One region of the Streptomyces sp. NPDC088387 genome, then DNA from elsewhere that is predicted to be linked to it. Evidence: riboswitches for the same ligand, from Rfam matches in the RefSeq annotation. Region 1 holds a riboswitch; each other region holds the start of a gene.
The links. A riboswitch is a leader RNA that binds a small molecule or an ion and turns the genes downstream of it on or off. The one in region 1 is predicted to bind cobalamin.

Region 2: linked by a shared signal. The riboswitch ahead of metE (5-methyltetrahydropteroyltriglutamate--homocysteine S-methyltransferase) and the one ahead of ACIQAC_RS16565 (energy-coupling factor ABC transporter permease) in region 1 are both predicted to bind cobalamin.
Region 3: linked by a shared signal. The riboswitch ahead of ACIQAC_RS32840 (CoA-acylating methylmalonate-semialdehyde dehydrogenase) and the one ahead of ACIQAC_RS16565 (energy-coupling factor ABC transporter permease) in region 1 are both predicted to bind cobalamin.
Region 4: linked by a shared signal. The riboswitch ahead of ACIQAC_RS39050 (cobalamin biosynthesis protein) and the one ahead of ACIQAC_RS16565 (energy-coupling factor ABC transporter permease) in region 1 are both predicted to bind cobalamin.

What each region holds. Positions count from the first base shown of each region.
Region 1 is NZ_JBIVNC010000005.1:418,794-426,475, forward strand. It holds gene ACIQAC_RS16545 (ATP-binding protein) at 1-522, opposite strand, end outside; gene ACIQAC_RS16550 (cell division protein SepF) at 651-1,040, opposite strand; gene ACIQAC_RS16555 (TetR family transcriptional regulator) at 1,297-1,941, opposite strand; gene ACIQAC_RS16560 (DUF4142 domain-containing protein) at 2,149-2,913, shown strand; cobalamin riboswitch at 3,137-3,344, shown strand; gene ACIQAC_RS16565 (energy-coupling factor ABC transporter permease) at 3,374-4,069, shown strand; gene ACIQAC_RS16570 (energy-coupling factor ABC transporter substrate-binding protein) at 4,066-4,476, shown strand; gene cbiQ (cobalt ECF transporter T component CbiQ) at 4,483-5,232, shown strand; gene ACIQAC_RS16580 (energy-coupling factor ABC transporter ATP-binding protein) at 5,229-6,077, shown strand; gene ACIQAC_RS16585 (methylmalonyl-CoA mutase family protein) at 6,330-7,682, shown strand, end outside.
Region 2 is NZ_JBIVNC010000005.1:113,465-121,146, forward strand. It holds gene ACIQAC_RS15280 (hypothetical protein) at 1-1,357, shown strand, start outside; gene ACIQAC_RS15285 (hypothetical protein) at 1,401-1,640, opposite strand; cobalamin riboswitch at 1,740-1,966, shown strand; gene metE (5-methyltetrahydropteroyltriglutamate--homocysteine S-methyltransferase) at 2,131-4,443, shown strand; gene ACIQAC_RS15295 (substrate-binding domain-containing protein) at 4,643-5,734, shown strand; gene ACIQAC_RS15300 (mandelate racemase/muconate lactonizing enzyme family protein) at 5,850-6,938, shown strand; gene ACIQAC_RS15305 (ABC transporter permease) at 6,935-7,682, shown strand, end outside.
Region 3 is NZ_JBIVNC010000015.1:228,572-236,253, forward strand. It holds gene ACIQAC_RS32830 (ABC transporter ATP-binding protein) at 1-1,157, shown strand, start outside; gene ACIQAC_RS32835 (ECF transporter S component) at 1,198-1,968, shown strand; cobalamin riboswitch at 2,017-2,205, shown strand; gene ACIQAC_RS32840 (CoA-acylating methylmalonate-semialdehyde dehydrogenase) at 2,426-3,949, shown strand; gene ACIQAC_RS32845 (acyl-CoA dehydrogenase family protein) at 3,955-5,097, shown strand; gene ACIQAC_RS32850 (enoyl-CoA hydratase/isomerase family protein) at 5,094-6,203, shown strand; gene mmsB (3-hydroxyisobutyrate dehydrogenase) at 6,197-7,093, shown strand; gene ACIQAC_RS32860 (enoyl-CoA hydratase) at 7,090-7,682, shown strand, end outside.
Region 4 is NZ_JBIVNC010000024.1:56,476-64,157, forward strand. It holds gene ACIQAC_RS39030 (alpha/beta hydrolase) at 242-1,378, opposite strand; gene ACIQAC_RS39035 (class II aldolase/adducin family protein) at 1,667-2,386, opposite strand; gene ACIQAC_RS39040 (anion permease) at 2,639-3,880, shown strand; gene ACIQAC_RS39045 (hypothetical protein) at 3,921-4,145, shown strand; cobalamin riboswitch at 4,313-4,455, shown strand; gene ACIQAC_RS39050 (cobalamin biosynthesis protein) at 4,555-5,601, shown strand; gene ACIQAC_RS39055 (cobyric acid synthase) at 5,598-7,103, shown strand; gene cobN (cobaltochelatase subunit CobN) at 7,100-7,682, shown strand, end outside.

The DNA.
Region 1 (7,682 bases):
GCCCCCCGTGTGCCAGGCGGCCTGGACGGTACGGCGGCTCGGATCGCGCAGCGCGGTCTCCAGGAGCACCAGCCCGCCGACGGTGAGCCGTTCGCCGACGATCCGCAGACCGGGCTCGGCCTGTACGGCGACGTCGAGCCGGACCGGTCCCTCGGGGCCGTCGGCCGTGCAGCCGATCCGGAAACCCCGGCGGCGCTGGGCGTCGGGCCGGGCCCGTTCGGGGACGCAGGCGGCCGGGTCGGCGAAGGTGTCGCCGAGCGCCGCGCCCCCGGCGAGCCGGGCGAGTGCCTCGTACGCCCGTAGCGCGGTGGTCTTCCCGCAGCCGCTGGGCCCGGCGAACAACGTGACCGCGCCGAGCGGGAATCCGGCCCCGCGGTGGCCGGCGAACGCGGCGAGCCGCAGCTCGGTGAGACGGGGGCGGGCGCCCGCGGGTTCGCCCTCCTGCCCCGGTGGGGTGGGTGTCGCGGCCGCGGGGCCCTCGGCAGGGTGCGGGGACGGGGAGGTTCCGGGGGACACGGCCATACCGGGAACGTAGGACCGGCCCGCCGAGGCGAACCGTTCCGGCTGGGGCACCTTCCTACGAACGGGCGACCACACGCCCCCAGAACACGGCCGGCTCGGACGGGCCTCCGGGCCCCCGGGCCTCCGGGTCAGACCCCCGGCACCCCGACGCCCGCCATCAGCCCCTGCACCTCGGTCCCCGGGGGCGTGAGCAGAAAGACGTTGCGGTCGACACGGTGCATTCCGCTGGCGAGGCCGAAGACCACACCGGTGCTGAAGTCCAGTACCCGCTTGGCGACATCGGTCTCGGCGCCGGTCAGGTCGAGCAGGACCGGAATACCCGCCATCAGCGTCTCGGCGACCTCGCGGGCGTCGGCGAACACATTGATCCTGAGCACGACGAACCGGCGGCGGGCCTCGGTCTCGGCGTCCGGCAGGGCACGGTGACCGACCGCGGACGGCCAGGCGTCACGTCCTCGCAGCGGTACGACCTGGGCGAGCCCCTCCCACTGTTCATCGGTGACATCGCGCCTGTTCACCGGCTCCCCCCGATCTGCCTCGTCCTCGTCCCCTGCACCAGCCAATTCTTACGGCAAGTCACCCGTTCGGCCCAACAGCGACACGGTGTGCGACCGGACTCGTGTCAGAAGACCTCTTCCGTCCCGTCCGTCGGCGGCCGCCCCACAGGGCCGTACCCGTTCCTCCGGACCTCCACTCCCGCGCTCGCGGCCCGTAAGGCTCGTACAACTCGTAAGGCTCGTACGGCTCGTATGGCTCTCGTACGGCTCGTACGGCTCAGGCGTTGTCCTCGGCCGGGGCCGGCGGCCGGACCTCCGCCACCACCGCGCGGGCCCGGGGTTCGGGCACACCGGCCGCGATCAGTTCGGCGAGGGCGACCGCGCTGCCGTCGTCCTCCGCCAGTTCCCCGGTGTTGACGCACTCCAGCAGGGCGATGGTGAGGCCCTCCAGCGCGGCGCTCATGGCACCCGGCGAGAGGTGGGTGTGGAAGACGCCCTCGCGCTGGCCGCGCTCCAGGACCCCGGCGACCGCGGACCTGGCCGGCGCCAGGATCTCGGCGACCCGCTCGGTGCCCAGGTCGCGGCGGGCCAGGCCCAGGAGCATCCGGTAGCGGTCACCCACCGGCCACAGGGCGAACGTGAACATCGCGAGCGCCCGCTCGGGCTGTTCGTCCTGGAGGCGCTGCGCGTGGAGCGCGCCCTGCATCGCCTCCTGCGCCTCCTCCGCCAGCGCCTCAAGGAGGGCCGCGCGCCCCGGGAAGTGACCGAAGAGGGTGCGCCGGACCACTCCGGAGGCGCGCGCCAGCTCCTCCAGCGTGATGTCGGGATCGCGGCCGAGCTCCCGGCGGGCCGTGGCCAGGATGCGCGCCCTGTTCGACCGGGCGTTGCGTCGTTGCGGCTCACGGGCCACGGGCTTGGTCACGGGCACAACCTCAGCGGATCGGATACGGGCACACCACGTGCCGGACGAACGGCACGTACTCCCAGTTAACCGCAGGTCACCGCGCCCGCCTCGCGGGGGTGTGACGCACCGCACAGGCCGGGCGGGGAAAATCACGGATTCCACTGACGCTTCGGCACCCCGCGCCCGTATCTACTGTCGTACGAATCGTTCCCGTCAGGAGGTCGCATGCCCATCTCACGCACCAAGGTGGGAAGCCTTTTCGTCTTCGGTGCCATGGGTCTGACCCTCACCGCACTCGCCTATCCGGCCATGCTGGGTGTCGAGAACACGTCCAGTGACCAGAACCGGATCATCGCCAACACCCAGTGGGGGCCGCTCACCGAGGCGGACCGTGACTTCGTGGTGAAGGTCCGGGCCGCCGGGCTCTGGGAGTACCCGCTGGGTGAGATCACCATGGAGAAGGGCACCACGCCCGAGATGAAGGAGGCCGGCGCGCATCTGATCGTCGGTCACGCCGGACTCGACAAGCTGTGCCGTGAGATCGCCCCGCAGCTGAACATCACGCTGCCGAACCAGGCGAGCCCGCAGCAGCAGCAGTTCGTACAGACGGCGGCGGCGGAGAACGGCAAGACGTTCGACTCGACCGCGACCCAGATCATGCGGGTGACGCACGGTCAGATCTTCCCGGTGGTCGCCAAGATACGCGGTACGACCCGGAACTCGCTGGTCCGTCAGCTGGCCGACCTCGCCAACGACACCGTGCTCGACCACATCACGATCCTGGAGAAGACCGGGATGGTGAACCACGAGCAGGTGAACTTCCAGCAGACCGCGCCGCCCAACCTGCCCAAGGACCAGCTGACCCCGCCGCCCCCGCAGCCGGGCACCCCGGTCCTGGTGCTCGAACCGCGCCCGGACCTCAACGTGCGCACGGCCAACCCGGCACCGAGCCCGACCCCTTCGGCACCGCCGAGCGGCCAGGTGGGCTGACCCCCTCCCCCAGCTGACCCCCGTCCCAGCTGACGCCCGTCCCAGCTGACGCCCTCCCCGGCTGATCCCCTCCCCGACCGGGTCCCGCGCCTGCGGGGCCCGGTCGGGCGTGTTCCGGTTGCCCCGTGGGCCCGGCGGGCGATGCCGAAACCCTGACGTCATCGCGGGCGTGCGCCCTCGATGCGCCCCCGATGCCCCGCTTGTCACCACCCCGATCCGCGCACTACTGTCGCCACGCCTTGGTGAACGGGAAATCCGGTGTGATGCCGGTGCGGCCCTCGCCACTGTGATCGGGAAGTCCGGCTCCAGCCCTCAGGGGCAGCCACTGGGAACAGCCTCCGTCTCACCACGACGGGGTCCGGCCCGGGAAGGCGGAGCACGGGCGGTGGTACCCGTCAGCCAGGAGACCGGCCAAGGTGCGTCGTCCATCCACGAGGTGCTGGAGAGGGTCTGCTGAGCCATGCACATAGCCGAGGGTTTTCTGCCTCCGGCGCACGCGATCGCCTGGGGCGTAGCGTCGGCGCCGTTCGTCGTCCACGGAGTCCGTTCTCTCACCCGTGAGGTCAGGGAGCACCCGGAGAGCACTCTGCTCCTCGGAGCCTCGGGAGCCTTCACCTTCGTCCTGTCCGCGCTGAAGCTGCCGTCCGTCACCGGGAGTTGTTCCCACCCGACCGGCACCGGCCTCGGCGCGATCCTGTTCCGGCCCCCGATCATGGCGGTCCTGGGCACCATCACCCTGCTGTTCCAGGCGCTGCTGCTCGCCCACGGCGGTCTGACCACACTCGGTGCCAACGTCTTCTCGATGGCGATCGTCGGACCGTGGGCCGGGTACGCCGTCTACAAGGTGCTGCGGCGCTTCGACGTGCCGCTGATGCCCGCCGTGTTCTTCGGCGCGTTCGTCGCCGACCTCTCCACGTACTGCGTGACGAGTGTGCAGCTGGCGCTCGCCTTCCCCGACCCGGGCAGCGGGTTCCTGGGCGCGCTCGGCAAGTTCGGCTCCATCTTCGCCGTCACCCAGATCCCGCTCGCGGTCAGCGAGGGCCTGCTCACGGTGCTGGTGATGCGGCTGCTCGTGCAGTCCAGCAAGGGTGAGCTGACCCGGCTGGGGGTGCTGCTGACCAAGGGTGCGAAGCAGGAGGCGGTGGCGGCCCGATGAAGCGCAACACGAGGATCAACGCCCTGCTGCTGCTCGCGGTGGCCGCGCTCGCGGTGATTCCGCTGGTGTTCGGTCTCGGCGACCACAAGGAGGAGCCGTTCACGGGCGCCGACGCGGAGGCGGAGACGGCGATCACCGAGATCGACCCCGACTACGAGCCCTGGTTCTCGCCGCTGTACGAACCGCCGTCGGGGGAGATCGAGTCCGCGCTGTTCGCCCTTCAGGCGGCGCTCGGCGCGGGTGTGCTCGCCTACTACTTCGGCATCCGGCGCGGCCGGCGGCAGGGTGAGGAGCGGGCGCTGCGCGGCGCCGGACCGACCGGTGCCGGGACCCCCGGCGCCCGGACCCCGGCCGCCGGTGACGCGGAGCCGAGCGGGAGCGCAGCCGGTCCGGCCGGGCAGGTCTGAGCCGGCGTGCTGCCGATCGACGCGGCGGCGCACAGCAGCCGCTGGCGCCGCCGGCACCCCGTGGACAAGGCGGTGCTCGGGCTGGGGCTCACGGTGCTGGCGATCTCGCTGCCGCCGTGGCCGGGCGCGGCCCTGGTGCTGGTGACCGCGCTGGTGGTGCTGCTGGGTCCGGCCGGGGTGCCGGGCCGCAAGCTGTGGCGGGCCTACCGGGTGCCGCTGGGTTTCTGTGTCACCGGCGCGCTGCCGCTGCTCGTCCAGGTCGGCGGGGGCGGCGGATTCCTCGCGCTCGCCGACGACGGGCCGGTGCGCGCCGGTGAGCTGCTGCTGCGGACCTCGGCGGCCTCGCTGGGCGTGCTGCTGTTCGCGTTCACCACGCCGATGTCCGACCTGCTGCCCCGGCTGATCCGGGCGGGGGTGCCCGCGCCGGTGGTGGACGTGGCGCTGGTGACGTACCGGATGAGTTTTCTGCTGCTCGACTCGGTGCGGCGGATCCGGGACGCGCAGGCCGCGCGGCTCGGCCACACCACCCGGGCCGCCCAGTGGCGTTCGCTGGCCGGGCTCGGCGCCACCGCGTTCGTCCGGTCCTTCGACCGGGCGGCCCGCCTCCAGTCCGGGCTCGCCGGACGCGGCTACGACGGCACGCTGCGGGTCCTCGTCCCGGAGGCCCGTGTCTCGGTGCCCTTCACGGTCGTGAGCGTCGCGCTGCTGCTCGCGCTGGCCGCCCTGGCCCTCGTACTGGAAAGGCCGCTGTCATGAGCGAGCCCGTTCTCGTCGCCCTGCGGGGCGCGTCCTTCGCCTACGAGGACGGGCCCGCCGTGCTCACCGGGCTCGACTTCGAGGTCCGGGCGGGCCGGGCGCTGGCGCTGCTGGGCCGCAACGGCAGTGGCAAGACCACGCTGATGCGGCTGCTCAGCGGCGGACTGCGGCCGCACGCCGGGGAGTTGACGGTCGACGGGAAGAAGGTGTCGTACGACCGCAGGGGGCTGACGCGGCTGCGGACCAGCGTCCAGCTGGTGGTGCAGGACCCGGACGACCAGTTGTTCGCGGCGTCGGTCGGACAGGACGTGTCCTTCGGGCCGCTGAACCTCGGGCTCTCCGACGCCGAGGTGCGGGCCCGGGTCGACGAGGCGCTCGCCGCCCTCGACATCTCCGCCCTCGCCGAGCGGCCCACCCATCTGCTCTCCTACGGCCAGCGCAAACGGACCGCGATCGCCGGGGCCGTCGCCATGCGGCCCCGGGTGCTGATCCTCGACGAGCCGACCGCCGGGCTCGATCCGGACGGGCAGGAGCGGCTGCTCGCCACGCTGGACGGGCTGCGGGCGAGCGGCACGACCGTCGTCATGGCCACCCATGACGTGGACCTCGCGCTGCGCTGGGCGGACGACGCGGCCCTGCTCACCCCGTCCGGCGCGCACACGGGTCCGGTGGCGGAGCTGCTCGCGCGCACGGACCTGCTGGCGGGGGCCGGGCTGCGGCTGCCGTGGGGGGTGGCGGTGGCCGGGCTGCTGCGGGCGCGGGGGCTCCTGGCGGAGGGCGAGCGCGGGCCCCTGACGCCGGAGGAGCTGGCGGCGCTCACGCCGGTGGGCTCGACGGAGCCGTGACGGACGGTCCCGGAACGCGGTTCGGGGCGCGGGACCCCGGTCCGACCCCGGCATCCGTACGACGGTCCGGCGGCGGAGTGCCGGTGGCCGTACCGCCGGCCGGGGTGGCCGCGGCAACCCCGGTGGACCCCAGACAGCAGCCCCTCCCACCCCAGCCGCACCCCGAGAGGAGCACGTCACACCCCCTAGGAGAACAACGTCACAGTCGCGTCCTCTGCTGCTGTGTCGTCGATCTGACCTAGCATCCCCGGCATGACGGTCCTGCCTGACGACGGGCTCTCCCTGGCCGCCGAGTTCCCGGAAGCTACGCACGAGCAGTGGCAGCGCCTTGTCGAGGGTGTCCTGCGCAAGTCGGGCAAGGAAGTCTCGGGAGCCGCGGCGGAGGACGCCCTTTCCACCCAGCTGGAGGACGGGCTCACCACCCGCCCCCTCTACACGGCGCGCGACGCCGCGCCCGACCCCGGCCTGCCCGGGTTCGCCCCGTTCGTCCGCGGTGGCCGGGCCGAGGGCAGCACGACCGGCGGCTGGGGGGTGCGCCAGCGCCACGCGGCGGCCGACAACCGTGCCGTCCTGAGCGACCTGGAGAACGGCGTCACCGAGCTGTGGCTGGTCGTCGGCGACGCCGGCGTCCCGGTCTCCGCGCTCGGCGCGGTGCTCGACGGCGTCTACCTCGACCTCGCGCCGGTCGTCCTCGAAGCCGGCACCGAAGTGGCCGCCGCCGCGGACGAGTTGCTCCGCGTCGCCGAGGAGCAGGGCGTCGCGCCGCAGGCGCTGCGCGGCAACCTGGGCACCGACCCGCTCGGTCACGAGGCCCGCACCGGGCGGACGTACGACACCGGGCCGGTGGCCGCGCTCGCGAGGCGGTGCGCGGACGGTTACCCGGGGCTGCGCGCGCTGACCGTCGACGCGCTGCCGTACCACGAGGCGGGCGGCTCGGCCGGTCAGGAGCTGGGCGCCTCGCTCGCGACCGGCGTGGCGTATCTGCGGGAGCTGACCGCGGCGGGGCTGAGCGTCGAACAGGCCTGTGACCAGCTGGAGTTCCGCTACGCGGCGACCGCCGACCAGTTCCTGACCATCGCCAAGCTGCGCGCGGCCCGCCGGCTGTGGGCGCGGGTCGGCGAGGTGTGCGGCGCTTCCGGACGGCAGGTGCAGCACGCCGTGACCTCCACGGTGATGCTGACGCCCCGCGACCCGTGGGTGAACATGCTGCGGGCGACGGTGGCCACGCTGGCCGCCGGGGTGGGCGGCGCCGACGCGGTGACCGTGCTGCCGTTCGACCACGCGCTGGGCCTGCCGGACGCGTTCGCGCGCCGGATCGCCCGCAACACCTCCACGATCCTCGTCGAGGAGTCCCATCTGGCCCGGGTGATCGACCCGGCGGGCGGCTCCTGGTACGTGGAGCGGCTCACCGACGAACTGGCCCACGCGGGCTGGGAGTTCTTCCAGAACATCGAGCGGGCCGGCGGACAGGCGGCCGCCCTGCGGTCCGGCATGGTGCGCGAGCGGCTGGCCGAGACCTGGGCCGTGCGCTCGAAGAAGCTCGCCAAGCGCCGCGAACCCGTCACGGGCGTCAGCGAGTTCCCGAACCTCGCCGAGAAACCCGTG
Region 2 (7,682 bases), 310 kb from region 1:
CGTGGCCCATGTCGAGGTCGCTCCCGACGGCTCCAGCAGGCTGCTGGAGCAACGGGACACGGACGAGGCGGACTTCGACGCCGTCGAGGTGGCCGAGGCGGACGGCGAGGACGAGGGCGAGGGCAAGGACGCGCCTGATCCCGACGACGCCGACACGGGCCCCGAAGCCGACCCCCTTGTCCTCGAAGAGTGGGACGAGGACGACGAACTCCCCGCCGCCAAACCCCTTCCGGCCGACGACGCCCTCGACACAGTCGACACCTTCGACACCTTCGACACCTTCGACGAGGAGTCGTACACACTTCCCGAGCCCCCGCCCCCGCCCCCGCCCGCCTCCGACCTCGCACCGGACCCGGACCCGGACCCGGACCACGAGCCGGAACACGACGACCACGACGCCGACGACGCCTACGAACCGGCCCTGTCACCACCCCCCACCCCCACCCGCACCGCCTTCCCCCCGCTGGTCAGACGGCTCGACCGTGGGAACGGCGGCCGGCAGTCGGACGACGAGTACACCCCGTCGGGGCTGCTCCAGCGCCCGCTGATCGTCGCGCCGGCCGCACTCGCCGTCGCGGGCATCGTCATCGTGTCTCTGGTGGTCCTCGGCAGCGGCGGATCGGGCGACGACACCCAGCAGCAGTCGGCCCGGGCCGGCGCCCCGACGAGCGGCAGCCCCTCGCCGGAGGCCACGCCGACGTACTCGGTGTCGGTCAGCGCGCCGTCGTCGCCGAGCGCGTCGCCCTCGCCGTCGAAGAGCCCGAAGCCGAAGAAGACCGCCGGGAGTTCCGAGCCCGCGCTGCCCGCGGCCGGCGGGCCCACGGTCACCGAGACGGCTCCGCGCAGCACCACCACGGTGACCGCGGACCCCGCGGTCGACACCGCCGCCACCGCCGTCCGGCGGCTCGCGCGGCAGGACCCCGCCGGGCGGCACATCTGCTACCGGGCGTACGTGTCCGGGACGGGCTGGCAGAAGCCCGTGTGCGACGGCACGCTGGCCGGTACGACGGGCCAGAACAAGCCGATCAAGGCCCTCAACATCGCGGTGCACGGCGTCAACGGCTCCGCCGCCAACGCCGTCCTGTACAACTCCGGTTCGACCAACGGCGAGGGCAGGTGGCAGCCGAGCTGGAGCGCGATCACGGGCGACGGCAAGAACATCTACATCGGCAAGACGTCCGCCAAGTACATGACGGGCTTCGCCATCAACGTCGGAAGCGGCCGGGTCTGCCCCAGCGCCAAGGTCAGCGGCTTCGACTGGGGCAGCCAGGGCTGCGCCGACCCGCGACCGAACTTCGTCTTCGGCGGCGCCATGGAGAACGAACGCCGGCTCGAAGCCGTCAAGATCACCGTGTGACCCGCCCGCACCCACCCGGCCCCGTGCCCACCCGGCCCCGCGCTCAGCCCCGGCCCGCCGCCAACCCGTCGTCCTCGTCGTCACCGTACTCGTCGACGAACCGGTTCGCGTCCGGCGGTTCCGGGCTGAACCAGGCCCGGGACGACCTGGGCGCCGTGAGCAGAAGAACCATCACGAGGGGGCCCGCGATGGTCCGGCCCTCGGTGGTGAGCAACGGTCCGAACGAGCACAGGATCGCCATGATCCGGGCGCCGCGGTCGCCCCGCCACAGCCCGTGGGCCACCGCTCCCGGCAGCCGGGAAGGGGACCGGTACCACGCCTGGTGGCCCAGCTCACCATCCGGATGCCGGACATCGCGCTTGCCTGTGCGACGTCAGCCCGTAGGCTGGCCGACGCAGCTGGTTCGCCCCGTCCGCCAGACGGGATGCGTCGCAAGAGGGAACCCGGTGGGAATCCGGGACTGCCCCGCAGCGGTGAGCGGGAACGACCGCCGTCATACGCACTGGGCTCCACACAGGGGCCTGGGAAGCGACGGCCAGTAGGTGTCCTCCTGATGGAAGGGGGGCGTGCCCGCGAGTCCGAAGACCTGCCAACTGCCCGCGTCCGGTACCCCGTACGCGGACATCTCGGTGACCTCGTGGGCGGGTCGGCGTACACACCGGACGGACGACCGTGCCATGCCGCGCACGTTCGGTTCCGACTGGTTCGTCTCCCCTTCGCGCCCTCGTCCCGTCGCCGGGATCTCAGGGATTCATCTCGCGAAGGAGATCTCCGTGACCAAGCCCGCAGCCGCGGCAGCACGGGCCACCGTGTACGGCTACCCCCGTCAGGGCCAGAACCGGGAACTGAAGAAGGCGATCGAGGGGTACTGGAAGGGCCGCGTCACCGCGGACGCCCTCCGGGACACCGCGGCCGGACTCCGCCGGAGCAACTGGCGCCAACTCACCGAGGCCGGCATCCACGAGGTGCCCACCGGTGACTTCTCGTTCTACGACCACGTGCTCGACACCACCGTCATGGTCGGCGCGATCCCCGCACGGCACCGCACCGCCGTCGACGCGGACGCGCTGGACGGCTACTTCGCGATGGCGCGCGGCACCCAGGACGTGGCGCCGCTGGAGATGACGAAGTGGTTCGACACGAACTACCACTACCTGGTCCCCGAGTTGGGCCCGGACACCGTCTTCTCGGCCGACTCCGCCAAGCAGGTCGCCGAGTTGAAGGAAGCCCTCGCGCTCGGCCTCGACGCCCGGCCCGTCCTCGTCGGCCCGGTCACCTATCTGCTGCTCGCGAAGCCGGCGCCGGGTGTCGCCGCCGACTTCGACCCGCTGACCCTGCTCGACCGGCTGCTTCCCGTGTACGGCGAGGTCCTCGCCGATCTGCGGGCGGCGGGCGCCGAGTGGGTGCAGCTCGACGAGCCGGCCCTCGTGCAGGACCGCACCCCGGCCGACCTGAACGCCGCGGGGCGCGCCTACCGCGATCTCGGCGCCCTCACCGACCGGCCGAAGCTGCTGGTCGCCTCGTACTTCGACCGGCTCGGCGACGCCCTGCCGGTGCTGGCGAAGGCGCCCGTCGAAGGGCTCGCGCTCGACTTCACGGAGGCCGCCGCCGCCAACCTCGACGCCCTCGCCGCGGTCGGCGGGCTGCCGGGCAAGCGGCTGGTCGCCGGGGTCGTCAACGGCCGCAACATCTGGGTCAACGACCTGGAGAAGTCGCTGTCCACACTCGGCACCCTGCTGGGTCTGGCCGACCGGGTGGACGTCGCCGCCTCCTGCTCGCTGCTGCACGTGCCGCTCGACGCGTCCGCCGAGCGGGACATCGAGCCGCAGGTCAGGCGCTGGCTCGCGTTCGCCCGGCAGAAGACGGCCGAGCTCGTCACCCTGGCCAGGGGGCTCGCTCAGGGCACCGACGCCATCGCGGCCGGGCTCGCCGCCAACCGGGCCGACCTGGCCTCCCGCGCCGGTTCGCCGATCACCCGGGACCCGGCCGTGCGGGCCCGCACCGCCGCGGTGACGGAGGCGGACGGCCGCCGCTCCCAGACGTATCCGGAGCGCACCGGCGCCCAGCGCGCGCACCTCGGGCTGCCGCTGCTGCCGACCACGACCATCGGTTCGTTCCCGCAGACCGGCGATCTGCGGGCCGCCCGCGCCGACCTGCGCGCGGGCCGGATCGACACGGCCGGCTACGAGGAGCGGATCCGGGCCGAGATCCAGGAGGTCGTCGCCTTCCAGGAGAAGACCGGCCTCGACGTCCTGGTGCACGGCGAGCCCGAGCGCAACGACATGGTGCAGTACTTCGCCGAGCAGCTCACCGGCTACCTCGCCACGCAGCACGGCTGGGTCCAGTCGTACGGCACCCGGTACGTGCGTCCGCCGATCCTGGCCGGCGACATCTCCCGTCCGCGGCCGATGACCGTGCGCTGGACGACGTATGCCCAGTCGCTGACCGACCGGCCGGTCAAGGGCATGCTCACCGGGCCGGTCACCATGCTGGCCTGGTCGTTCGTCCGTGACGACCAGCCGCTCGGGGACACCGCCCGGCAGGTGGCGCTGGCGCTGCGCGACGAGGTGGCCGACCTGGAGGCGGCCGGGACCTCGGTCATCCAGGTCGACGAGCCCGCGCTGCGGGAGACGCTGCCGCTGCGGGCCGCGGACCGCGCCGCCTATCTGGCGTGGGCCACGGAGGCCTTCCGGCTCAGCACCGGCGGGGTCCGTCCGGCCACGCAGATCCACACGCACATGTGCTACGCCGAGTTCGGTGACATCGTGCAGGCGATCGACGACCTCGACGCGGACGTGATCAGCCTGGAGGCGGCGCGTTCGCACATGCAGGTCGCGCGTGAGCTGGCAGCGCACGGTTATCCGCGGGAGGCGGGGCCGGGGGTGTACGACATCCACTCGCCGCGGGTGCCGGGCGTCGACGAGGCGGCGGCGCTGCTGCGCGAGGGTCTCAAGGCGATCCCCGCGGAGCGGCTCTGGGTCAACCCCGACTGCGGTCTGAAGACCCGCGGCTGGACCGAGACCCGCTCCTCCCTGGAGCACCTGGTGGGCGCGGCCCGTGCGGTCCGTGCGGAGCTGTCCTCCTGACGCCGGAGGCCGGGTGATCACCGGGGAGGGTGCGTAGGCACCCTCCCCGGCTTCATTTCCTATAGCATTTTCAACCCGCCGCGCCCCGGCCCGCCGGGATGCCTGTCCTCACCTGCCTTTGTCAGAAGTCTTGACGCGCCCGCGTTCGTGATCCACGATCGCCGCATCAATTTCCTATCTGATTTCGAAGGGGTGGGACATGCGTTTCCCGACCAGATCCGTCCTGCCCGGCCTGATGGTGACGCTGGTGCTGGCCGCGGGCACGGCGGCCTGCACGTACCGCAACGCCGATGTCGCGGCCGACGGCCAGGCCTCGCCGAACGCGCGGACCGGCGGCGGCGCCGAGCTCGTGGACGGCTCACGGACCAAGGTGGCCCTCGTGCCCGGCGGCGCCCACCCGTACTTCCAGGTCTGGAAGTCGACCCTCGACACCGCCGGGAAGACGTACGGACTCGGTGACGTCACCTTCGACGAGACGGCGGAGTGGGACCAGCAGAAGCAGAACAACCTGCTGTCCACGCTCGCCGCGCGCGGCTACAACGCCTTCGGGGTGTTCGGTGTCTCCCCCACCGACATCAACACGACCTTCGCCGACCTCAGGTCGCAGGGCTTCGCCGTGGCGTCACTCGGCTCCTGCCCGGCCGGTGGTGAGGACGAGGCCGACTTCTGTCTCTCCACCAACGTCGAACTCGCCGCGTACAAGGCGACGAAGGCGGCAATCGAGGCCATGGGCGGCAAGGGCTCCCTGGTCCATGTGACCGGCAACAACGTGGACGCCAACACCCAGCTGCGGATCAAGGGGGTCAAGAAGGCCGTCGACGAGTCGGGCGGCAAGGTCAGGCTGCTCCAGACCATCACCGACATCGACAAGGACCTCCAGACCGCGCAGAAGGCGGTGTCCGACCTGATGGCGGCCAAGGGCGACCAGGTGCAGGGCATCGTCGCCACCGCCTACAACCCGGCCGTCGCCGCCGCCGACGCCGTACAGGCGACCGGGTCGGCGGCGAAGGTCGTCGCCATCGACGACGACGCCAAGATCCTCGGCGCCATCGAACAGGGCACCGTCGCCGCGACCGTCGTACAGAACCCGGTCGGCCAGGCCGAGGTCGGCACCTGGGCCCTCGCGCTGCTCCAGACCGAGCAGTGCGCCATGCGCACCCCCGGCGTCGAGGTGGACTCGGGCTCCTTCGTCGTCGACAAGGCCAACGTGGCCGACTACGACAAGGACCGGCAGGCCAAGACCGAGCAGCTCAAGACGGAGTTCGCCGACAAGCTCCTCGACTGCGGCTGACCGGCCCCACCACGGCCCGCACCGAACCATCATCGGGCCACCCCGGCAGGGGCGCGGGGAACCGCGCGACCAGCCCCACCGGCCCGCACCCACCACAGAAAACGGACATCGCTGGATGAGCATCATCACGACCGCGACCGCCAGGCTGGCGGACATCGCCGTCGAGACGGACCGTACCGACGCGGTGCAGTCCTTCGTGAAGCAGGAGACGGTCCTGGTCGACCTGGTGACGTCGGACGGCGTCACGGGCACCGGCTACACCTACACGATCGGCACCGGCGGCACCTCCGTACTGGCGCTGCTGCGGGACCATCTGCTGCCCGCCCTCGTCGGTCAGGACGCCCGGGGTGTGGAGGCGCTGTGGCAGCGGCTGTTCGCGCTGACCCGGGCGACCACCACCGGCGCCATCACCTCCCTCGCGCTCGCCGCCGTCGACACCGCCCTGTGGGACGTGCGCTGCAAACGGGCCGGTGAGCCGCTGTGGCGGCTGGCCGGCGGACACCGCCAGGAGGTGCCGGTCTACGACACCGAGGGCGGCTGGCTCCACCTGGGCGCCGAGGAGCTGGTGAAGAGCGCCCTGCGCGCCCAGGAGCAGGGCTGGGCCGGCGTCAAGATCAAGGTGGGCAAGCCGCACCCCGCGGAGGACGCCGAACGGATGCGTGCCGTACGGGAGGCGGTGGGCCCGGCGCTGCACATCATGACGGACGCCAACCAGTCCCAGACGGCGTCCTCGGTGCTACGGCTCGCGGCCGCGCTCGAACCGTACGACCCGTACTGGCTGGAGGAGCCGCTGCCCGCGGACGACATCAGCGGGCACGCCCGGCTGGCGCGCGCGACCCGGGTCCCGGTCGCCGTGGGCGAGTCGATGTACTCGCTCATGCAGTTCCGCAGCTATCTGGAGGCCGGTGCCGCGTCCGTCGTGCAGGTCGACGCGGCGCGGATCGGCGGGATCACCCCGTGGCTGAAGGTCGCGCACCTCGCCGAGAGCCACAACGTGATGGTGTGCCCGCACTTCCTGATGGAGCTGCACGTCAGCCTGGCCGCCGCGGTGCCCAACGGCACGTACGTCGAGTACATCCCGCAGCTGCGGGCCGTCACCCGGAGCGAACTGACCATCCGCGACGGCCTCGCGCTCGCCCCGGACGTGCCCGGCATCGGCATCGACTGGGACCCGGACGCCCTGGACGACCGGAGGGTGGCATGACCGCGCCCGTCACCCCCTCCGACACGGACAAGGGCGCGGCCACGGAGGCACCGGCGGCCGGCGGCCGGCACCGGATGCCGTTCTGGGTCAACCAGCGGCTCGGGCTGCTGGTCCTGGTCATCGGGCTCGGTGTGCTGTTCGGGGTGTTGCGGCCCGCGTTCACCGACGAGCGGCTGGTGCTCTTCCCGCTGCTGCGGGACGTGTCCACACTGACCGTGGTGGCGCTCGCCCAGATGGTCGCGCTGTCGGTGGGGCACATGAACCTCGCCGTCGGCCGGATGGCGGCCTTCGGGGCCATGTTCGCCGGACTCGGCTACGACAAGCTCGGGGTACCGATGCCGGTCGGGCTGCTGATGTGCCTGGCCGCCGGGGCCGCGATCGGCGCGCTCACCGGCTGGATGATCGCCCGGACCGGGGTGAGTTCGTTCGTCGTCACGCTCGCCATGGACTTCGCCCTGCTGGGCCTGGTGTCCCTGATGTACTCGGCGCTCACCGAGGACGCCGCCTTCACGACCCGGCCGTCCGGCATCGCCGAACTGCGCTCCTACTCGCTCGCCGACATCTGCGCGGGACCGATCTGCGGCTCGCCGGCGATCCCGCAGCTCGCCCAGTTCACCGTGCTCGCGATGGCCGGCCTCGGTTTCCTCTACGGCTTCACCCGGCTCGGCCGCGAACTGCTGCTCACCGGCGCCAACCCGGCGGCGGCCGAGCTGTCCGGCATCCCCACCGGACGCCGGATCCTGC
Region 3 (7,682 bases), on a different contig from region 1:
TCACCCGCCTTGTGCACGACCTGGGCGTCACCGTCCTCATGGCGGAACACCGCCTCGAACGCGTCGTCCAGTACGCCGACCGTGTCATCCACCTCCCCGGCGACGGCCGTGCCCTGATCGGCCCACCTGCCGACATCCTCCGTACGGCGTCGATCGCCCCGCCGATCGTGGAGCTGGGGCGCGCGGCGGGCTGGTCCCCGCTGCCGCTGTCCATCCGCGACGCCCGGCGCGCCGCCGCACCCCTTCGCGCCCGGCTGGCGGAGCGGGCACCGGCGCCGGTGCGGCGAACCGAAGCGGGGGACCGGCACAGGCTGCTGACCGCGCGCGGCGTCACGGTCGCCTACCGCGGGGTGCCCGCCGTGCGGGAGGTGGACCTCGATCTGCACACCGGTGAGGTGACGGCGTTGATGGGCCGCAACGGCTCCGGGAAGTCGTCGCTGCTGTGGGCCATCCAGGGCTCGGGTCCGCGCCGCGCGGGGACCGTCAAGGTGAGCGACTCCGCGGGTGCGAAGGTGGGCGACTCCGTGCGCGGGAGTGCGAAGGCGACCGGTTCCGGAGGGGGCACCGATCCGCACGCCGTGCCCGCCGCACAGGCCCGCCGGCTCGTCGGACTGGTTCCCCAGACCCCCGCGGACCTGCTCTACCTGGAGAGCGTCAAGGCGGAACTCGACCAGGCGGACACCGAGTCGGGGTCCGCCGTGACCGCACGGGACGTCCTTGACCGGCTCGCGCCCGGCATCGACGACGCCACCCACCCGCGCGACCTCTCCGAGGGGCAGAAACTCGCCCTGGTCCTCGCCATCCAGGTCTCCGCCGCGCCCCGGATCGTGCTGCTCGACGAACCGACCCGCGGACTGGACTACCGCGCGAAGACCGAACTCATCGGTGTGGTGGACGCGTTGGCGGCCGAGGGCCGGGCGGTCGTCATCTCCACCCACGACGTCGAGTTCGCCGCCCGCGCGGCCGACCGGGTCGTGGTGATGGCCGAGGGCGACATCGTCGCCGACGGCCCGACCACGGAGGTCATCGTCTCCTCACCGGTCTTCGCCCCGCAGACCGCGAAGATCCTGGCCCCGCTGCCCTACCTGACGGTCGGCCAGGTCGAAACGGCACTCGCGGCCGAGGACCGGAAGGAGGGTGACCGTGACCAGACGTGAAGCGGCGGCGATCCGGCTCGGCCCGCGCGTGGGGATCGTCATGACCCTGGCCGCATTCCTCGGGCTTGTGGCCTTCTTCTGGCCCTTCGTCGTGGCCCCGGGGAAGCTCGGCTCCAACTACGCGCCCCCGCTGATCTTCGGGGTTCTCCTGCTCCTGGTGCTGTGCGTGGTGCTCTCGGAGATCGCCGAGGGCGGCATCGACTCCAAGGCGCTCGCGATGCTCGGTGTGCTCTCCGCCGTCAACGCGGCCCTGCGCCCCCTGGGTGCCGGAACCGCCGGCATCGAGACCGTGTTCTTCGTCCTCGTCCTCGCCGGCCGGGTCTACGGCCCAGGCTTCGGGTTCGTGCTCGGCTGCACCTCGCTGTTCGCCTCCGCGCTCATCACGGGCGGAGTCGGGCCCTGGATGCCGTACCAGATGTTCGGCTGTGCCTTCGTCGGGATGCTCGCCGGCTTCCTGCCCCGGGCCACCGGCCGCCGTGAGGTGCTGATGCTGGCGGTGTACGGATCCCTCTCCGGGTATCTGTTCGGCTTTCTGCTCAACCTGTCCTTCTGGCCGTTCTCCCTGGACCCGAACAGCTCCATCGCCTATCTGCCGGGACTGCCGTTCACCGAGCAGTGGCAGCGCTACATCGCCTTCGACATCGCCACGTCCCTCGGCTGGGACACCGGCCGGGCGGTCACCAACTTCGTCTGTGTACTGCTCGCCGGTCCCGCGGTGCTGACCACCTTCCGACGGGCCGCGCGCCGCGCCCGCTTCCGCGCCCCGGTGCGGTTCGCCGAGCCACGGACGGCCGCGCCGGAAAAGCCCTGACCCGGCACAACACGGCACCGGGCTCGCCCGGGGTGGATTTACTAGGACGTCCAACTATATAGTCGCGGCAGAAGGCCCGCGGTGCAGGGAAGCCGGTGTGATTCCGGCGCGGTCCCGCCACTGTGACCGGGGAGTACGCCGTCGAGCAGGACGCCACTGACGAGCACGAAGTCGGGAAGGCGGACGGCGCGCGCTGATCCGGGAGTCAGGATACCGGCCGCGGGATGTTCCGTGTTGTCCACGAGGATGGAGCTGACACGCATGGCACCGGTGTGCACCCACGACCCCGGCGGACTTGGCGGGCGGGCTCCACGGCCCCACCCGCGTCCGGCCGTCACAGCCTGACGGTCCCCTCGCCATACGCGATCTCGCGCCGCCCCCGCACCCGTACGCCACCGCGTCCGGACGCGGCGGTCCCGCGCGCCGTCCCGGATCACCTGACGAGAGCAGGCCATACATGATCCGCGCACAAGACCGCGCCTCCGCGCGCGAGTTGACGCACTTCATCGGCGGCAAGCACACCCCGGGAACCTCGGGGTCCTACGCCGACGTGTACGACCCCAACACCGGCGAGGTACAGGCCTGCGTGCCCCTCGCCAGCCGCGCCGAGACCGAGGCGGCGATCGCCGACGCCGCGCAGGCCCAGCACGAGTGGGGCGAGTGGAATCCGCAGCGCCGGGCCCGAGTCCTGCTGCGCTTCCTCCAACTGGCCGAGCAGGAGAAGGACTCCCTGGCCCGGCTGCTCTCCGCCGAGCACGGCAAGACCGTCGCCGACGCGCACGGCGACCTCCAACGCGGCCTGGAGGTGGTGGAGTTCGCCGCCGGGATCCCGCATCTGCTCAAGGGCGAGTTCACCGACAACGCCGGCACCGGCATCGACGTCCACTCGCTGCGCGCGCCCCTGGGCGTCGTCGCGGGCATCACCCCGTTCAACTTCCCCGCCATGATCCCCCTCTGGAAGGCCGCCCCCGCCCTGGCCTGCGGCAACGCCTTCCTTCTCAAGCCCTCCGAGCGCGACCCCTCCGTACCGCTGCGGCTCGCCGAACTCTTCCTGGAGGCGGGCCTGCCGCCAGGTGTCCTCAACGTCGTCAACGGCGACCGCGAAGCCGTCACCACCCTCCTCGAAGACCCCCGCGTCGCCGCCCTCGGCTTCGTCGGCTCGACCCCCGTCGCCGCGCACATCTACGCCACCGCCGCCGCCCACGGCAAACGCGCCCAGTGCTTCGGCGGCGCCAAGAACCACATGATCGTGATGCCGGACGCCGACCTCGACCAGGCCGTGGACGCCCTGATCGGCGCCGGTTACGGCTCGGCGGGCGAACGCTGCATGGCCATCTCGGTCGCCGTGCCCGTCGGCGAACAGACCGCCGACGCACTGGTCGCCCGCCTCAAGGAGCGCATCGCCGGGCTCCGCATCGGCCGCAGCGACGACCCCGAGGCGGACTTCGGCCCGCTGGTCGGCCCCGACGCCCTCGACCGGGTCCGCTCCTACGTCGACCTCGGTGTCGAGGAGGGCGCCGAACTCGTCGTCGACGGGCGCGACTTCAGCCTCCCCGGCCACGAGAACGGCTTCTTCGCCGGAGCCTCCCTCTTCGACCGCGTCACCCCCGCCATGCGCATCTACCAGGAGGAGATCTTCGGCCCGGTCCTCTCCGTGGTCCGCGCCACCGACTACGAGGAGGCCCTGCGCCTGCCCAGCGAGCACGCCTACGGCAACGGCGTGGCGATCTTCACCCGCGACGGCGACACCGCCCGCGACTTCACCCGCCGGGTCAACACCGGAATGATCGGCGTCAACGTGCCCATCCCGGTACCCGTCGCCTACCACACCTTCGGCGGCTGGAAGCGCTCCGGCTTCGGCGACCTCAACCAGCACGGCCCGGACGCCATCCGCTTCTACACCCGTACGAAGACCGTCACCTCGCGCTGGCCCGCCGGCCTCAGGGAAGGCGCGAGCTTCACGATCCCGACGATGGGGTGAGCGCGATGACCCTGCTCACCGAGGACCAGCAGGCCCTCGTCGAGACGACCCTCGACTTCGCCCAGGACCACCTCGCCCCGCACGCCCTCGACTGGGACCGCGACAAGCACTTCCCGGTCGACGTCCTGCGCAAGGCCGCCGGAATCGGCCTCGGCGGTGTCTACGTCCGCGAGGAGTCCGGCGGCTCCGGCCTCACCCGGACCGACGGCGTCCTCGTCTTCGAGACCCTCGCCTCCGGCTGCCCCTCCATCGCCGGCTACCTCTCCATCCACAACATGGTCGCCTGGATGGTCGACCACTACGGCGACCCCGCCCAGCGTGAACGCCGGCTGCCCCGTCTGTGCGCGATGGACGACCTCGCCGCGTACTGCCTGACCGAACCCGGCAGCGGCTCCGACGCCGCCGCCCTCACCACCCGCGCGGTCCGCGACGGCGACCACTGGATCCTCACCGGAGTCAAGCAGTTCATCTCCGGCGCGGGCGCCGCCCGGCTGTACGTCGTCATGGCCCGCACCGGCGGTACCGGGGCCGGCGGGGTGTCCGCGTTCCTCGTCGAAGGTGACGACCCCGGACTGTCCTTCGGCGCCAACGAACACAAGATGGGCTGGAACGCCCAGCCCACCCGCCAGGTCATCCTCGACGAGGTCCGCATCCCCGGCGACCGGCTCCTCGGCCGCGAGGGCGAGGGCTTCCGCATCGCCATGAACGGTCTCAACGGCGGCCGCCTCGGGATCGCCGCCTGCTCACTCGGCGGCGCCCGCAGCGCCCTCGACCGCAGCCTCGCCCACCTCGCCGACCGGGAGGCCTTCGGCCGCCGCCTCCTGGACGCCGACGCGCTGCGCTTCCGGCTCGCCGACATGGCGACCGAACTCGCCGCAGCCCGAGCCCTGGTCCAGCAGGCCGCCGCCGCCCTCGACCGGGGCGACGCCCGGGCGCCGTACCTGTGCGCCATGGCCAAGCGGTTCGCCACCGACACGGGCTACTCCGTCGCGGACCGGGCGCTCCAGCTGCACGGCGGCTACGGCTACCTCCACGAGTACGGTATCGAGAAGATCGTCCGTGACCTGCGGGTCCACCGGATCCTGGAAGGAACCAACGAGATCATGCGTGTCATCGTGGCCCGCGGTATGACGGAGGCGTTCGCATGACCGGCACCGACGAGGTCGGGGCAACCGGCGCGAGCGACGCCACGGAATCCGTCCTGCTGCACACCGAGGGACGGGCCGCCCACATCACCCTCAACCGGCCGAGGGCCCTCAACGCCCTCACCCACGCCATGGTCCGGCGTATCGACGCGGCGCTCACCGCCTGGGAGCACGACCCGGCCGTACGGACCGTCGTCATCAGTGGCGCGGGGGACCGGGGCCTGTGCGCGGGCGGCGACATCCGTGCCATCCACGCGGATGCCCGCTCCGGCGGCGGCACGGCCTCCGCCGCGTTCTGGCGCGACGAGTACCACCTCAACGCCCGTATCGCCCGCTACCCCAAGCCCTACGTCGCCGTCATGGACGGCATCGTCATGGGCGGTGGCGTCGGAGTCTCCGCGCACGGCAGCGTCCGTATCGTCACCGAGCGGTCCAGGATCGCCATGCCCGAGACCGGCATCGGCTTTGTGCCCGACGTCGGCGGCACCTACCTGCTGGCGCTCGCACCCGGCGAACTGGGCACCCATCTCGCCCTGACCGGCGCGCAGATCGGCGCGGGCGACGCCCTCCTGTGCGGACTCGCCGACCACACGATGCCGTCCGCCGCGCTGCCCGCCTTCGTCGCCGACCTCGCCGGCCTGCCCGTGCGCGAGGCGCTCGCCACGCACGTACAGCCGCCCCCGGTGGGGGAGTTGACGGGGCACCGGGAGTGGATCGACAGCTGCTACGAGGCCAACACCGTCGAGGAGATCGTCCAGAGCCTCCTGGCACACGGCGACCCCGCCGCCAAGGAGGCCGCGGAGACCCTGCTCGCCAAGTCACCCACCGCGCTGAAGGTCACCCTGGCGTCCCTGCGCCGCGCCCGTCGGCTCGCCTCGCTGGAGCAGGTGCTGGAGCAGGAGTACCGCGTCTCCTGCGCGGCCCTCGCCATGCCCGACCTTGTGGAGGGCATCCGCGCCCAGGTCATCGACAAGGACCGTGACCCGCACTGGTCGCCGGCCACCTTCGCCGAGGTCACGGACGCCGACGTAGCGCGCTTCTTCCAGCCCCTCGGTGCGCGCGAACTCCGGCTTGCCGGGCCCCACACCACCACGGAGGTGGCCTGGTGAGCACCGTCGCGTTCATCGGACTCGGACACATGGGCGGCCCCATGGCCGCCAACCTCGTCAAGGCCGGCCACCGGGTCCTCGGCCACGACCTCGTCCCCGCCGCACTGGGCAGCGCCGTCGCTGCCGGGGTCGAGCCCGCGGCGACCGCCGTATCCGCCGTCAACGAGGCGGACCTGGTCGTTTCCATGCTGCCCGCAGGGCGCCACGTCCTCGGTCTCTACGACGACGTCCTCCCCGCCGCTCGCCCCGGCACCCTCTTCGTCGACTGCTCCACCATCGACGTCACCGACGCCCGCACCGCCCACACACGGGCCGAGGCGGCGGGTATGCGCGCCCTGGACGCACCCGTGTCCGGCGGAGTCGTCGGCGCGGAGGCCGCCACACTGACCTTCATGGCGGGCGGCGGCGAGGACGAGTTCGCCGAGGCGCGTCCCCTGCTGGACGCCATGGGCAAGAAGGCCGTCCACTGCGGCGGCGCGGGCGCCGGACAGGCCGCCAAGATCTGCAACAACATGATTCTCGGCGTCTCGATGATCGCCGTCAGTGAGGCCTTTGTGCTCGCCGAGAGCCTCGGCCTCTCCCACCAGGCGCTCTACGACGTGGCCTCCACGGCATCGGGACAGTGCTGGGCGCTCAGCGTCAACTGCCCCGTACCCGGCCCGGTGCCGACCAGCCCCGCCAACCGCGACTACCGGCCCGGCTTCGCCGCCTCCCTCATGGCCAAGGACCTGGGGCTCGCCGCCAACGCCGTCCGCGCGGGCGGCGTTCACGCCGAACTCGGTCTGCGCGCGGCCGAGTTGTACGCGGCCCATGCCGAACGGGTCGGCGACACGGAGGACTTCTCCGGGATCGTACGCGCAGTGAGGGACCAGAGCGGAGAGCCGGCATGACCACCGAACCCACCGAACCCACCGAACCCACCGAACCCACCGAATCCATCAAGGCCGCCGAGCCCTTGGGCGCTTACGAAACGATCCTCGTCGAACGCAAGGGCCGCACCGCGCTCGTCACCCTCAACCGGCCACGCGCCCTCAACGCCCTCAACCTCCAGGTGATGAACGAGGTCGTCGCCGCCACCGAGGCCCTGGACCGGGACCCCGACGTCGGCTGCATCGTGCTCACCGGCTCGGCGAAGGCGTTCGCCGCCGGCGCCGACATCAAGGAGATGCGGCCGCGGGGGTACATGGACATGTATCTGAGCGACTGGTTCGCCGCCTGGGACCGGCTCGGGCAGCTGCGCACACCGACCGTCGCCGCCGTCTCCGGATACGCCCTCGGCGGCGGCTGCGAACTCGCCATGCTGTGTGACATCCTGCTCGCCGCCGACACCGCGGTCTTCGGCCAGCCGGAGATCAAGCTCGGGGTGATCCCCGGGATCGGCGGCTCCCAGCGGCTGACCCGGGCGGTCGGCAAGGCCAAGGCCATGGAGATGTGTCTGACCGGGCGCACCATGGACGCGGCCGAGGCCGAACGTGCCGG
Region 4 (7,682 bases), on a different contig from region 1:
AAGGGCGGTGAACAGGCGCGATCAGGCCAGTGGTACGGGCTTAAACGGAACCGTCGCGACCGGGTGGCGGGAGACGGGGGTGCGGGACGGGTGGTGCGGGGAAGTCGGTTGGGGGCGGGGGGAGTTGGCGGCCCGGTGTCACTTCGGGGCGTGCCGCGGCCGGCTACCGGAGGGCGCCTCGCGATCCGCCCCGGGTGTGTCGGGTCTCCGCGGGTGTGTCAGGTCTGCCGCGGGGCCCGGCTCACATCAGGGGGACGAGGAAGCGGCGCAGGGTCTCCTCGTAGGTCCCGGGGTCCGCGTTCCACATGGCTGCGTGGGGGGCGTTGTCGACCTCGTGGAGGGTGATCAGGTCGGGGCGGCGGGCCGCGAAGCGGCGGGAGATGTCCCAGGGGGCGACCTGGTCGCCGGGGCCGTGGACGACGAGGGTCGGCACGGTGAGCCGGTCGGCGGTGAGGGGCGCGGCCGGGTCGGTGCCGGTGGCGGTGTGCAGGCCGGTGCGGCCCTGGGCGGCGCGGACCGCGAGCGGCAGCAGCGCGCCCGGGGTGCGGCGGGCCGTGGCGAGGGCCTTCAGCGTGGTCTGCCAGCTGAGCACGGGCGAGTCCAGGACGAGGCCGGAGACCCGGTTGCGTACGGCGGAGTGCGTGGCGGCGTGCAGGGCCATGGTGGCGCCGGTGGACCAGCCGAGCAGGACGACCTGGCGGGCGCCGTAGCGGACGGCGTACCGGATCGCCGCGTCGACGTCGCGCCACTCGGTCTGGCCGAGATGGTTCAGGCCGTCCGGGGAGCGGGGGGCGCCGGGGTCGCCGCGGTAGGCGGGGGCGAGGACCGGGAAGCGCTGGTCGTGCAGGAACCGGATGAGGTTCATGGTGTGTTCGCGGGTGGTGCCCAGGCCGTGCAGGGCGATCACCCAGGTGTCCCGGGCGGCGGGGACGAACCAGGCGGGGAGTTCGCCGAGTTCGGCGGGGACGCCCACGTCGGTGTGGTCCAGGTCAAGGGCGGTGCCGGGGTCGCCGATGTGGAGGCCGGGCGTGAGCCAGACGTGGTCGCCGGCGGCGGGGTTGCCGTGGGTGACGCGTTCGAGGCGGCGTACGACGGTGTCGGCGGAGTGGGGCGCGGCGGTCAGGACGGGGCCGACGACGGCGTGGGAGAGGTCGCCGGTGAGGCCGTAGGTGCCGGGGCGCAGCGAGGCCAGGTGCCGGGTGAGGGTGATCTGGCCGGCGGCCGTGCCGTGCACGGTGAGCCGGGGCTCGGTCGGCAGGGGGCGGCCGGGCGGCGCCTTGAGCGCGGCGTCGCTGGCGAGCCGTCCGGCGGCCACGCTTGCCGCGCCGGCTGCCAGGGCTACGGTGACGGCTGTGGCCGTCGCTTTGACAGTGCGCACGGGTCCAGTGTCCTGGCCGATCTTCTTTGGGGCCAGTGGGAGGGGTGGCCGGGGTTGGTTCGGGCCCGGCCCGTTGCCCCTGAAGGTGTTGCCCTTGAAGGTGTTGCCTTTGAAGGTGTGGAGTGCGGGTGCGGGCTTGTTGTGGCTGGTCGCGCAGTTCCCCGCGCCCCTGGGTGGGCTCGCCGTGCCGTCCGAGAGGATGTGCCGTTTCCTCGGCCGCCGAAAAGATCGCGCAGTTCCCCGCGCCCCTCATAACGATGCGCAGTTTCCCGCGGCCCTGGGTGGGGGCTAGGGGCGGTGTTGGCCGTAGGTGTGCATTTTTTGGGTTGCTTCTGTTAGTTGGGGGGTGGTCAGGAGGGTGGGGGTCCGGTCCGGGATCGCGGAGGCGGTCAGCCAGAGGTGGGACATCCATTCCAGTTGGGCTGTGCGGTCGTAGGCCTGGTCGAGGGTGGTGCCGTAGGTGACGGTGCCGTGGTTCTGGAGGAGGCAGCCGGAGCGGTCGGCGAGGGCGCGGAGCATGTTCTCGGCCAGCTCCTTCGTGCCGTAGGTCGCGTAGGGGGCGACGCGGACGGGGCCGCCGAGTGCCGCGGTCATGTAGTGGATCGTCGGGAGTTCCTGGACCAGGGTCGAGACGGCGGTCGCGTGGACGGCGTGGGTGTGCACGACGGCGCCCGCGTCGGTGGCGCGGTAGACGGCCAGGTGCATGGGCAGCTCGCTGGTCGGGACGAGCGTGCCGAGGACCTGTCGGCCGTCCAGGTCGACGCCGGTGATGTCGTCGGGGCGGAGGCGGTCGTACGGCACTCCCGACGGGGTGACGAGTACGGTGTCGTCGACGCGGACGGAGACGTTGCCGGAGGTGCCGACCACCAGGCCGTCGGTGACCGTGCGGCGCGCCGTCGCCACCAGCGCCTCCCAGGCTTCCGCCTCCGCCTCGTTTGCCCGTCGCGCGTCGTTCCGGTCGCCCCGTGGGTCCCGTGGGTCCCGCTGGTCCTGTCGCTGCTCAGCCATGGCGCGATCCTGCCAGCAAAGGAAAGTGACCAGAGTCTCTTCGGGCGTCCTCGGAGCGGCCGGGGAGGGTCGCGACGCGGGTGTGGTCCGTGCGGCACACGGGGTGTGTGTGCGGTACCGGGTTCGGTCCCGGGAAAACGGAACGTCAACCACCCACCCCGGCAACCACGGATCCCCCTTCAGTTCACCCGTCGTTCATCTGGGTTACTTAGGTTCATCCGGCCGATGACCTTCGAACGAATGCCTGGGTAAATGGAAAGCTTCTCGCTGATCCTCGCGATTGTGGTGGTCACTGCTCTCGCGTTCGATTTCACGAACGGTTTCCACGACACAGCGAACGCGATGGCCACGACCATCTCGACCGGCGCCATGAGACCCAAGATCGCGGTGGCGATGTCCGCCGTCCTCAATCTCGTGGGCGCTTTCCTCTCCGTGGAGGTCGCGAACACGATCTCCAAAGGGCTCGTCGACGAGTCGGGTATCCAGCCGGAGGTCATCTTCGCCGCCCTGGTCGGCGCGATCCTGTGGAACCTGCTGACGTGGCTGGTGGGTCTGCCGTCCTCCTCGTCGCACGCCCTGATGGGCGGTCTGATCGGCGCCACCATCGCCTCGGCCGGCGTCGGTGCCGTGCACGGCGACGCGCTGGTCACCAAGGTGCTGATCCCGGCGATCGCCGCCCCGATCGTGGCCGGCCTCGCCGCGATGCTCGCGACCCGGCTCACCTACACCCTGGGCAAGAAGGCCGACGGCAAGGCCGCCGCCAAGGGCTACCGGGCCGGACAGATCGCCTCCGCGGGCCTCGTCTCGCTGGCCCACGGCACCAACGACGCGCAGAAGACGATGGGCATCATCACCCTCGCCCTGGTCGCCGGCGGCAGCCTCGCCCCCGACTCCGACCCTCCCACCTGGGTGATCCTCTCCGCGGGCCTGGCCATCGCGCTCGGCACCTACCTCGGCGGCTGGCGCATCATCCGCACCATGGGCAAGGGCCTGACCGATCTCCAGCCGCAGCAGGGCTTCGCCGCCCAGACCAGCGCCGCGACGGTCATCCTGGCCTCCTCGCACCTCGGTTTCTCCCTCTCCACCACCCACTCCGTCTCGGGTTCGGTGATGGGCGCGGGCCTGGGCCGCAAGGGCGGTGTGGTCCGCTGGTCCACGGCGACCCGGATGTTCATCGCCTGGGGCCTGACGCTGCCGGCCGCCGCGCTGGTCGGCGCGGTCGCCGAGTGGGTGACCGGCTTCGGGGCCTGGGGCACCGGGTTCGTGGCCGCGTTCCTGATCGGCTCCAGCGCCTGGATCTGGAAGCTGTCCCGCCGCGAGGTCGTCGACCACACCAACGTCAACGGCACCGAGGAGCCGGGCGTGGTCACCGCCGCCATCGCCGCCGTGACCCCGCCGCCCGCGGGCCCGGCCGACGAACTGGCCGCCACCCTGCCCGCGCCGGCCGTCCCGGCCGCCTCCGCCGACGCCGCGGCGCCACGCGCCGGCGTCTGAGCCCGCCCACCCCTCCCCACTCCCCCAAGGACACACCAGCATGAAGATCGACTGGGCGGCACTCGGCTCCGTCTTCGGCGTCAGCCTCGTGGTCACCGTGGCCCTCGTCGGCCTGTTCACCCTCGGCGTGATGGGTCTGTCGCGCCGCGAGCGCGCGGTCGCGCAGGCCGGCGGCGGCGCGGCGCTCGCGGTCACCGGCGCGTACGCGTGCTTCGCGGCGTGCGCGGCGGCGGTGGCGTACGGGATCTATCTGATCGTCGCCTGACGGCACGATCTCGCCCGGCGGCACGATCGTCGCCCGGCGGCGGCACAGCGGCAGACCGCGAGGGCGGGTACGGGACATGGTTCCGTACCCGCCCTCGGCGGTGTTTCCGACAGGGGCGGTGTGGGCCTCAGCACACTCTCCCTTCGCAGGTCAACGGCAAGTTGACGGGTCTTCCAACCCCGTGGTGGACTGCCGGGGCCATGTACGGCGGCAGAAGAGGAAGCCGGTGTGAATCCGGCGCGGTCCCGCCACTGTCACCGGGGAAGAAACCCCCGGGAGCCAGGAACTCTCACCGCCGGTCTCGTCGAATCAGGGCGCGGACACCCTGAGTGAGGACATATCGCCATGCTCGGCTGCCGAACGAGATTCCGTACCAGGACACTTCCTGACCGCACGGCCGGCTGAGCCGATGGGTGCCGATCGCGTCTTCGCGTACGGCGCCGCCGCCGGGCTCCTCGGTGACCTGCTCCTCGGCGATCCCCGCCGCGGGCATCCGGTCGCCGGTTTCGGGCGGGCCGCCGGTGCCGTGGAACGTCTGCTGTGGCGCGACCACCGCGGGTGGGGTGCGCTGCACACCGCCGTGTGCGCGGGCGGTGCCGTGGCTCTGGGTGCCGTCGCCGCGCGCGTTGTACGGTCCTCCCCCGCCGCGTCCGTCGCGCTGACCGGTGCCGCCACCTGGGCCGTCGTGGGCGGGACTTCCCTCGGGCGGGAGGCCCGGGCGATCGGGCGGGCGCTGGAGGCCGGGGACGTCGAGGGGGCGCGGGCACGGTTGCCGCATCTGTGCGGGCGGGATCCGCAGGCGCTCGACGCCGACGGGATCGCTCGCGCTGTGGTCGAGTCCGTCGCCGAGAACACGTCCGACGCGGTGGTGGGGGCGTTGGTGTGGGGGGCCGTGGGTGGGGTGCCGGGGCTGCTCGGGTTCCGGGCCGTGAACACGCTGGACGCGATGGTGGGGCACCGGTCGGTGAAGTACCGGCGGTTCGGGTGGGCTTCGGCCCGGCTGGACGATGTGGCCGGGTGGCCCGGGGCGCGACTCACCGGGGTGCTCGCTGTGGTCGCCGGGGCGGATCGGGTGGGGGCTGTACGGGCTTGGCGTGCCGATGCCGCCGAGCATCCGAGTCCCAATGCCGGGGTTGTCGAGGCGGCGTTCGCGGGGGCGTTGGGGGTACGGCTCGGCGGGACCTTGTCGTACGCGGGGCGGGTTGAGCGGCGGCCTGTGCTGAATCGTTCCGGGCGGGCGGTCGCCATGGCCGACGTGGAACGTGCCGTGCGGTTGTCGCGGCGCGTGCAGTGGATGGCGCTCGGCGTCAGTGCGGGGGCTGCGCTGCTGCGGGGCCGGTTGCAGCGGCACCCGGCGTTGGGGGCTGTGCCCACCCTCCCCGTCGCCCTGCGCAACGCCTGCCCACAGCCGGTGCCGAGCACGCAGCGCGAGCAGACCGCCGGAGGTGCCGCGTGACGGGGCTGCTGGTTGCCGGGACCACCTCTGATGCCGGGAAGAGTGTGGTGACCGCCGGGATCTGTCGGTGGTTGGTTCGGCGGGGGGTCCGGGTCGCGCCCTTCAAGGCGCAGAACATGTCGCTCAACTCCTTCGTCACCCGGGAAGGTGCCGAGATCGGGCGGGCCCAGGCCATGCAGGCGCAGGCCTGCCGGGTGGAGCCGACCGCGTTGATGAACCCCGTGCTGCTGAAGCCCGGCGGTGACCGGAGCAGTCAGGTTGTGCTCATGGGGAAGCCCGTGGGGGAGATGACTGCCCGGGGCTATCACGGCGGGCGGCAGGAGCAGTTGCTCGGGACCGTGCTCGACTGTCTTGCCGAACTGCGGGGCACGTATGACGCGGTGATCTGTGAGGGGGCCGGCAGTCCGGCCGAGATCAATCTGCGGCGGACCGACATCGTGAACATGGGGATCGCCAGGAACGCCCGGCTCCCCGTGCTGGTGGTCGGTGACATCGACCGGGGTGGCGTCTTCGCGTCCTTCTTCGGGACCGTCGCCCTGCTGTCGCCGGAGGACCAGGAGCTGGTCGCCGGGTTCCTCGTGAACAAGTTCCGCGGGGACGTCTCCCTACTCGAACCCGGGCTCGACATGCTCAAGGGGCTCACCGGGCGGCCCACTTACGGCGTGCTGCCGTTCCGGCACGGGCTCGGCATCGACGAGGAGGACGGGCTCCGCGTCTCGCTGCGCGGGACCGTCCGGGAGTCCGTGGTCGCGCCGCCCGTCGGCGAGGACGTGCTGCGGGTCGCCGTCTGTGCCGTGCCGCTGATGTCGAACTTCACGGACGTCGACGCGCTCGCCGCCGAACCCGGTGTGGTCGTGCGGTTCGTGGACCGGCCGGAGGAACTGGCCGACGCGGACCTGGTCGTGGTGCCCGGCACCCGGGGCACGGTGAAGGCCCTGGAGTGGCTGCGGAACCGGGGGCTCGCGCGGGCGCTGGCACGGCGGGCCGCCGAGGGGCTGCCGACGCTCGGCATCTGCGGCGGCTTCCAGCTCCTCGGCGAGCACATCGAGGACGACGTGGAGAGCCGGGCCGGTCATGTCGACGGGCTCGGGATCCTGCCGGTGCGGGTGCGGTTCGCGCGCGAGAAGACCCTCACGCGGCCGGTCGGCGAGGCCCTCGGGGAGCCGGTCGCCGGGTACGAGATCCATCACGGGGTCGCCGATGTCGTGGGCGGGACCCCGTTCCTGGGTGGGTGCCGGGTCGGTCAGACCTGGGGCACGCACTGGCACGGCTCCCTGGAGTCGGACGGGTTCCGGCGGGCGTTCCTGCGCGAGGTGGCCGCCGCCGCGGGCCGGCGTTTTGTGCCCGCACCCGACACCACGTTCGCCGCGCTGCGCGAGGAGCAGCTCGACCGGCTCGGCGATCTCATCGAACAGCACGCGGACACGGACGCGCTGTGGCGGCTCATCGAGTCCGGCGCGCCGCAAGGACTGCCCTTCATTCCACCGGGAGCGCCCGTATGACCACTGGCACTGTGTTGTTGTTGTCGACCGCCGACACCGATCTGCTGGCGGCGCGTGCCTCCGGCGCCCCCTACCGGATCGGCAACCCGACCCGCGTACACGTGACCGAGGAGCTGCCCGCGCTGCTCGACGGGGCGGACATCGCCGTCGTACGGCTGCTGGGCGGGAAGCGGGCCTGGGAGGACGGACTGGCCGCGCTGCGGGCGGCCGGGGTTCCGACCGTGCTGCTCGGCGGGGAGGCCGTGCCCGACGCCGAGTTGATGGCCGAGTCGTCCGTGCCGGCCGGGGTGGTCGCCGAGGCCCTGCGGTATCTGGTCGAGGGCGGGCCCGGGAACCTCACCGAGCTGGCCCGGTTCCTGTCCGACACCGTGCTGCTGACCGGTGAGGGCTTCGAAGAGCCGCGGAAGATGCCCGAGTTCGGCGTCCACGGCGAGCGCGCCCACGAGGAGGGGCGGCCGACCGTCGGTGTGCTCTTCTACCGGGCGCACGAGACGAGCGGCAACACCGCCTTCGTCGACACGCTCTGCGACGCGATCGAGGCGCGCGGCGCCAACGCCCTTCCCGTGTACTGCGGTTCGC